Linked DNA regions of Phenylobacterium zucineum HLK1. The protein of the gene in region 2 interacts with the protein of the main gene of each other region in a pairwise test. Links are inferred from orthologs where the notes say so. Each region holds a gene or a part of one and is shown on either strand. Other genes may lie near its edges.

Region 1 (3,656 bases), 2.2 Mb from region 2 along the record:
TCGGGCTCGAGGATCCTGGGCGCGATCAGCACCGGCGCATGCAGCGGGGCGCCGGCATGGCGCTCCGGCGGGCCGAGCCTGCGCACCAGCTCGAGCACCTGCTGCGTCTCCTCCATGGGCGCGCCCCCCATGGAACGCAGGGTCGGGTCCAGCAGCAGCCAGTGCGGCCGGTCCGCCAGGAAGCGGGCGGCGATCGCCCCGTCGGGGTCCAGCAACCAGCGCAGGCCGCGCATGTCCTTCAGCCCCTGGAGCGCCTCCGGATCGCGCACCACCACGAACGCCGAGGCCTGGCGGTCGTCGAACAGGGCCTGGTGCGCGGCGAGGGCCTTGAGCGCGACGGCGCGGCCCTCAGGCTCGTGCGGTGGAAAGAGCATCAGCACGTAGCGCCCGGCCGAGCTGTCGAAGACGAACTCGGGGCTGGAGGCGGTCGGCGCCGTGAACCACGGCGCAGGATCCCCGACGGCGAGCGGCATGCCTACTCCTTGCGCTGGCCGCCTTCATAGGCGTCCGCGGCGGCGCGGTCACGCTCGCCACGCCTATGGCCGCCCTTATGGGACTCATGCGCGCACGCGCGCGAGGGCGGTGGCGTCCGCGGCTTCAGAATGCTAACAAACCTTCCTACGTAAGCAGTCCGATTCTAACGGCTAATTCCCTCCTTTGACCGACGAAACCCATACCCCACCGGACGACCGGCGCGGGGGCGTCGCCCCTATAGCCATCGAAGACGAGCTGAAGCGCTCCTACCTCGACTACGCGATGAGCGTGATCGTGAGCCGGGCGCTGCCGGACGTTCGCGACGGCCTCAAGCCCGTGCACCGCCGCATCCTGTTCTCGATGAACGAGCAGGGGCACACGCCGGACCGGGGCTATGTGAAGTCCGCCCGCGTGGTCGGCGACGTGATGGGTAAGTACCACCCGCACGGCGACGTCGCGATCTACGACACCATGGTCCGCATGGCGCAGCCGTTCTCGATGAACCTGCTGCTCATCGACGGCCAGGGCAACTTCGGCTCGGTGGACAACGACCCGCCGGCGGCCATGCGCTACACGGAAAGCCGCATGACCCGCGCCGCCATGGCGATCCTGGCGGACCTCGACAAGGACACGGTCGACTTCAAGGACAACTACGACGGCTCCGAGCAGGAGCCGGTGGTCCTGCCCTCGCGCATCCCCAACCTGCTGGTGAACGGCGCCGGCGGCATCGCCGTCGGCATGGCCACCAACATTCCGCCGCACAACCTGGGCGAGGTGGTGGACGCCTGCCTGGCCTACATCGACAATCCCGAGATCGGCCTCGACGAGCTGCTGGACATCGTCCCGGGCCCCGACTTCCCGACGGGGGGCGAGATCATCGGCCGCTCGGGCGCGCGCCAGGCGCTGATGACCGGCCGCGGCTCGGTCATCATGCGCGGCAAGGCGACCATCGAGGAGGTGCGCAAGGAGCGCGAGGCGATCGTCATCACGGCGATCCCCTACCAGGTGAACAAGGCCGCCCTCGTCGAGCGCATCGCCGAGCTGGTCCGCGAGAAGCGGATCGAGGGCGTCGCCGACCTGCGCGACGAATCCGACCGCGACGGCATGCGCGTGGTCGTCGAGATGAAGCGGGACGCCTCGGCCGAGGTGATCCTGAACCAGCTCTACCGCTACACGCCCCTGCAGAGCTCGTTCGGCGTCAACATGCTGGCGCTGAACCGCGGCCGGCCCGAGCAGATGGGCCTGCGCGAGATGGTCACCGCCTTCGTGGATTTCCGCGAAGAGGTGGTCGTCCGGCGGACGAAGTTCGAGCTCTCGAAGGCGCGCGACCGGGGCCACGTGCTGGTCGGTCTCGCCATCGCCGTCGCCAACATCGACGAGTTCATCCACATCATCCGCTCGTCCAAGGACCCGACCGAGGCCCGCGAACGGCTGGTGGCCAAGGACTGGCCGGCCGGCGACATGCTGCCGCTGGTCGAGCTGATCGCCGACCCGCGCACCCTGGTGATCGACGGGAACAAGATCCGGCTGACCGACGAGCAGGCCCGGGCGATCCTGGCGCTGACCCTGTCGCGCCTCACCGGCCTCGGCCGCGACGAGATCTTCGGTGAGGCCCGCGAACTGGCTGGCGTGATCCGCGGTCACCTCGAGATCCTGGCCTCGCGCGAGCGGGTCATGGCCATCGTGCGCGAGGAGCTGGTGCAGGTCCGCGAGCAGTTCGCCGTGCCGCGCCGCACCGAGATCGTCGAAGGCGACGCCGACGTCGAGGACGAGGATCTGATCGCCCGCGAGGAGATGGTGATCACTGTCACCCACGGCGGCTACGTGAAGCGCACGCCGCTCGCCACCTACCGGACCCAGCACCGGGGCGGGAAGGGGCGGTCGGGCATGGCCACCAAGGAAGAGGACGCCGTCACGCGGGTCTTCTCGGCCAACACCCACACGCCGATGCTGTTCTTCTCGAGCGGCGGCAAGGCCTACAAGCTCAAGGTGTGGCGCCTGCCGCTCGGCACGCCCACCTCGCGCGGCAAGGCCTTCGTGAACCTGCTGCCCATCGAGCCCGGCGAGAGCATCACCTCCATCCTGCCGCTGCCCGAGGACGAGGCGACGTGGGATCAGTACGACGTGATGTTCGCCACGCGCTCGGGCAACGTCCGGCGCAACAAGCTCTCGGACTTCGTGGACATCCGCCGCAACGGCAAGATCGCCATGAAGCTGGACGAGGGCGACGCGATCATCGGCGTCGGCGTGTGCAACGCCGGCCAGAACGACGTCCTGCTGACCACCGCGCTCGGCCGCTGCATCCGCTTCGCCACCGAGGAGGTCCGTGTGTTCGCCGGCCGCGACTCCACCGGCGTGCGCGGCATCCGCCTGGCCGAGGGCGACAGCGTCATCTCCATGGCCATCCTGCGCTCGGCGCCGGCGACTCCGGCCGAGCGTGCGGCCTACCTGAAGCACGCCAAGGCGATGCGCATCGCCACCGGCGAGGCCGAGGAGGGCGAGGAGACCGCCGCCCCCGAGGAGGAGGACGAGGCGAACGGCGAGGAGGCTGCGCTCGGCCCCGAGCGCCTGGCCGAGATGGGCGCCGCCGAGGAGATCATCCTGACGGTCTCCACCGAAGGCTACGGCAAGCGCACCTCGGCCTACGAGTTCCGCCGCACCGGCCGCGGCGGCCAGGGCCTGCTCGCCCAGGACCTCACCAAGCGCGGCGGCAAGCTCGCCGGCTCGTTCCCGGTGGACGAGGGCGACGAGATCCTGCTGGTCAGCGACCAGGGCCAGCTCATCCGGATCCCGGTGCGCCAGGTCCGCCTCGCGGGCCGCAACACCCAGGGCGTGATCATCTTCCGCAAGAGCGCGGACGAGCACGTCGTCTCGGTGGAACGCCTGGCCGAGCCGGCGGGCGATGACGAGGTCGAGGACGGCGACATCGGGGGCGAGGACGGGACCGACGCAGGAACCGACAACGGGGGCGACGTGGCGTAAGGCAGCCAACTTTCGCTTGCCAGGCGCCCGGTCGGCGGGCCAAAGGCGAAACCCGTGAGTTGGGGGGACCTGAGCCTTATGACCCGCGTCGGCCTCTATCCGGGCACCTTCGATCCGATCCACAACGGCCACACCGACATCATCGGTCGGGCCGCCAAGCTGGTGGACAAGCTGGTGCTGGGCGTCGCCATCAACGCCGG
Region 2 (3,416 bases):
CACGAGATCGCCGCCGCCGCGCCGGCCATCGACCGCCTGGACGACCCGCGCGTGGACGACGTCTACGTCGCCGCGAACCGGATCATCGCCATGGCCGGCATCTTCGGCCGCGACGAGTTGGGCGAGGCGGCCTACAGCCTCTGCGAGCTGATCACCCGGCTGCGCGCCTCGGGCAAATGGAGCTCGGCCATGGTGGCGGTCCACGTCGAGGCGCTGCAGGTGATGCGCCGGCCCCAGGACCACACCCCAGAGCACACCCGCGCCCTGCGCGACGGCCTGCGCAAGATCGTCAGCGCCGTGGCCTGACCGAAGGCCCGGCGGCGGGCCTTCGCGCCGCACGCGAAATGCGTGCAGAATCAGGTTCGAGCCCTATATAGAGGAGGTAAATCCCGCAGGCCGTCCGCGCCTGCCCATCAGGCGCGCCCGGGCCGCCGGCCCGAAGTCCGAACGCGCCTCATCGGACGAAGCATGAGCGAAGAGAACGAGACCCCAGAGAACGGGAACGGCGGCAACGGCCAGGGCGAGTATGGCGCGGAGTCCATCAAGGTCCTGAAGGGCCTGGACGCGGTGCGCAAGCGTCCGGGTATGTACATCGGCGACACCGACGACGGCTCGGGCCTGCACCACATGGTCTACGAGGTGGTGGACAACGCCATCGACGAGGCGCTCGCCGGCCACGCCACCAAGGTCGAGGTGATCCTGAACGCCGACGGCTCTTGCACCGTCACGGACGACGGCCGCGGCATCCCCACCGACATCCACGAGGGCGAGGGCGTCTCGGCGGCAGAGGTCATCATGACCCAGCTGCACGCCGGCGGTAAGTTCGACCAGAACAGCTACAAGGTCTCGGGCGGCCTGCACGGCGTGGGCGTGTCGGTGGTGAACGCGCTCTCCGACTTCCTGAAGCTGAAGGTCTTCCGCGGCGGGATGCAGCACGAGATGGAGTTCCGGCGCGGCGACGCGGTGGCTCCGCTGGCCGTCACCGGCAAGGCGCCGCTGCGCGACAACGGCGAGTTCCTGACCGGCACCCACGTCACCTTCCTGCCGTCGACCGCCACCTTCCGGTTCATCGAGTTCGACCTGAAGACCCTGGAGCACCGGCTGCGCGAGCTGGCGTTCCTGAACTCGGGCGTGACCATCTGGCTGAAGGACCTGCGCGGGGCCGAGCCCTTCGAGGAGGTCATGCACTACGAGGGCGGCATCGAGGCCTTCGTGCGCCACCTCGACAAGGCCAAGCATCCGCTGATGAAAGAGCCGATCGTCGTCCGCGGCCGCAAGGATACGGTCGAGGTCGACATGGCGCTCTGGTGGAACGACGGCTACCACGAGAACGTCCTCTGCTTCACGAACAACATCCCGCAGCGCGACGGCGGCACGCACCTGGCGGCGTTCCGCTCGGCCCTGACGCGGATCATCACCAACTACGCCGAGCAGTCCGGCGCGGCGAAGCGCGAGAAGGTCTCGGTCTCGGGCGAGGACGCGCGCGAAGGCCTGACCTGCGTGCTCTCGGTGAAGGTGCCCGACCCCAAGTTCTCCTCGCAGACCAAGGACAAGCTGGTTTCGTCCGAGGTGCGCCCGGCCGTCGAAGGCCTGGTCAGCGAGGGGCTCTCGACCTGGTTCGAGGAGCACCCCAACGAAGCCAAGCTGATCGTCCAGAAGATCACCGAGGCCGCCGCCGCCCGCGAGGCGGCCCGCAAGGCCCGCGAGCTCACCCGCCGCAAGTCGGCCCTCGACATCACCTCGCTGCCCGGCAAGCTCGCCGACTGCCAGGAGAAGGACCCGGCCAAGTCCGAGCTGTTCCTGGTGGAGGGCGACTCGGCCGGCGGCTCGGCCAAGCAGGCCCGCAACCGCGAGAACCAGGCCATCCTGCCGTTGCGCGGCAAGATCCTGAACGTCGAGCGTGCCCGGTTCGATAAGATGCTGTCGTCGGACCAGGTCGGCACGCTGATCACGGCGCTGGGCGCCGGCATCGGCCGCGACGACTTCGACATCGAGAAGCTGCGCTACCACAAGATCGTCATCATGACGGACGCCGACGTCGACGGCGCCCACATCCGGACCCTGCTGCTCACCTTCTTCTACCGGCAGATGCCCGAGGTGATCGATCGCGGCTACCTCTATATCGCCCAGCCGCCGCTCTATAAGGCGACCAAGGGCAAGTCCTCGCGCTACCTGAAGGACGACGCCGAGCTGGAGGCCTACCTCGTCGACGAGGGGACCGACGGCGCCATGCTGGAGCTGGCCTCGGGCGAGCGGCTGGCAGGTCAGGACCTGCTGCGGCTGGTGAACGCCTCGCGCACCGCCCGCGCCAACATCCAGCGCCTCTCGGCCCGCGCCCCGGCCTTCGCCATCGAGCAGGCGGCGCTGGCGGGCCTGTTCGGCGAGGGCGGCGATCCGGCCGCCGCGGCCAGGCGCTTCGACCTCTACGCCGAGGAGGGCGACGGCCCCTGGAGCGGCGAGAGGGGCGAAGGCGGCGGCTATGTCTTCAGCCGCGTCAAGCGCGGCGTCTCCGAGCGGGTCGTGCTGGACGACGTCCTGCTGCACGCCGCCGACGCACGCCGCATCGCCGAACGGGCCAAGGAGCTGGCCGAGACCTTCTCGGGCCCGGCCACTTTCACGCGCAAGGAGCGCACGGCCGTGGTGCGCGGGCCGCTCGACCTCGTGAACGCGGTCATGGAGAACGGCCGACGGGGGCTCTCCATCCAGCGCTACAAGGGCCTGGGCGAGATGAACCCCGAGCAGCTCTGGGAGACGACCCTCGACGCCGACGCGCGCACCCTGCTGCAGGTGAAGGTCACCCACGCCGACGACGCCGACGACATGTTCACCCGTCTGATGGGCGACCTCGTCGAGCCGCGCCGGGAGTTCATCCAGGAAAACGCCCTGGACGCCGAAGTGGACGTCTGACGCAGATCAAGGCCGGCTGCGCGCCGCGGCGGCAGGGTCACGCCAAGCTCAAGCTTGTTGGAGACCCGCCGATGCGCGCCGCCGCCGTCCTCGCGTTCGCGTTCCTCGCCGCCGCCGCCGGCCCGGCGCTGACCCAGACTGCCGGGCAGCCCGCCGGCCAGGCCGCGCCCGTGTCTGACGCGGCGCTCGCCGCCCGCATGGCGCGCGAGGCCGAGCTCGCCGACCAGAACCGGCGCAGCGAGCTGCTGAACGTCGAGGTCAACCGGAAGAACGCCGAGGTGGAGGCCCGCAACGCCGCCGCCCGGGCCGCCTACGCGACGGCGCTCGCCGAGCACGAGGCCGCCCTCGCGGCCCGCGAGGCCGAGGCCGCCCGGATCCGGGCCGAGGCCGAGAAGGCGCAGGCCGACCACGCCAAGGCGATGGCCGCCTGGGAGGCCGACGTCGCCGCCTGCCGGAAGGGCGACGTCAGCCGCTGCGGACCGAAAGGCTAGGCCGCGATACAGCTCTCG

Evidence for each region.
Region 1: the proteins of gyrB (region 2) and gyrA interact in binary tests that used the Escherichia coli proteins (3 or more experiments, as listed by UniProt). The link is inferred for Phenylobacterium zucineum HLK1 from one-to-one orthologs.

Annotation. Positions count from the first base shown.
Region 1 is NC_011144.1:1,578,514-1,582,169, forward strand. The notes cover bases 313-3,656. They hold gyrA (DNA gyrase subunit A), read left to right. Parts: upstream 313-657; coding sequence 658-3,456; downstream 3,457-3,656. Other genes in these bases: PHZ_RS07670 (peroxiredoxin), read right to left, coding at 313-473; coaD (pantetheine-phosphate adenylyltransferase), read left to right, coding at 3,535-3,656. Outside these bases: more of PHZ_RS07670, read right to left, coding at 1-312. UniProt on the Escherichia coli protein: A type II topoisomerase that negatively supercoils closed circular double-stranded (ds) DNA in an ATP-dependent manner to maintain chromosomes in an underwound state.
Region 2 is NC_011144.1:3,816,556-3,819,971, reverse strand. Bases 84-3,187 are described here. They hold gyrB (DNA topoisomerase (ATP-hydrolyzing) subunit B), read left to right. Parts: upstream 84-468; coding sequence 469-2,907; downstream 2,908-3,187. Other genes in these bases: PHZ_RS21930 (hypothetical protein), read left to right, coding at 2,979-3,187; PHZ_RS21935 (hypothetical protein), read left to right, coding at 84-306. Also shown: more of PHZ_RS21935, read left to right, coding at 1-83; more of PHZ_RS21930, read left to right, coding at 3,188-3,398; PHZ_RS18645 (CobW family GTP-binding protein), read right to left, coding at 3,395-3,416. UniProt on the Escherichia coli protein: DNA gyrase negatively supercoils closed circular double-stranded DNA in an ATP-dependent manner to maintain chromosomes in an underwound state.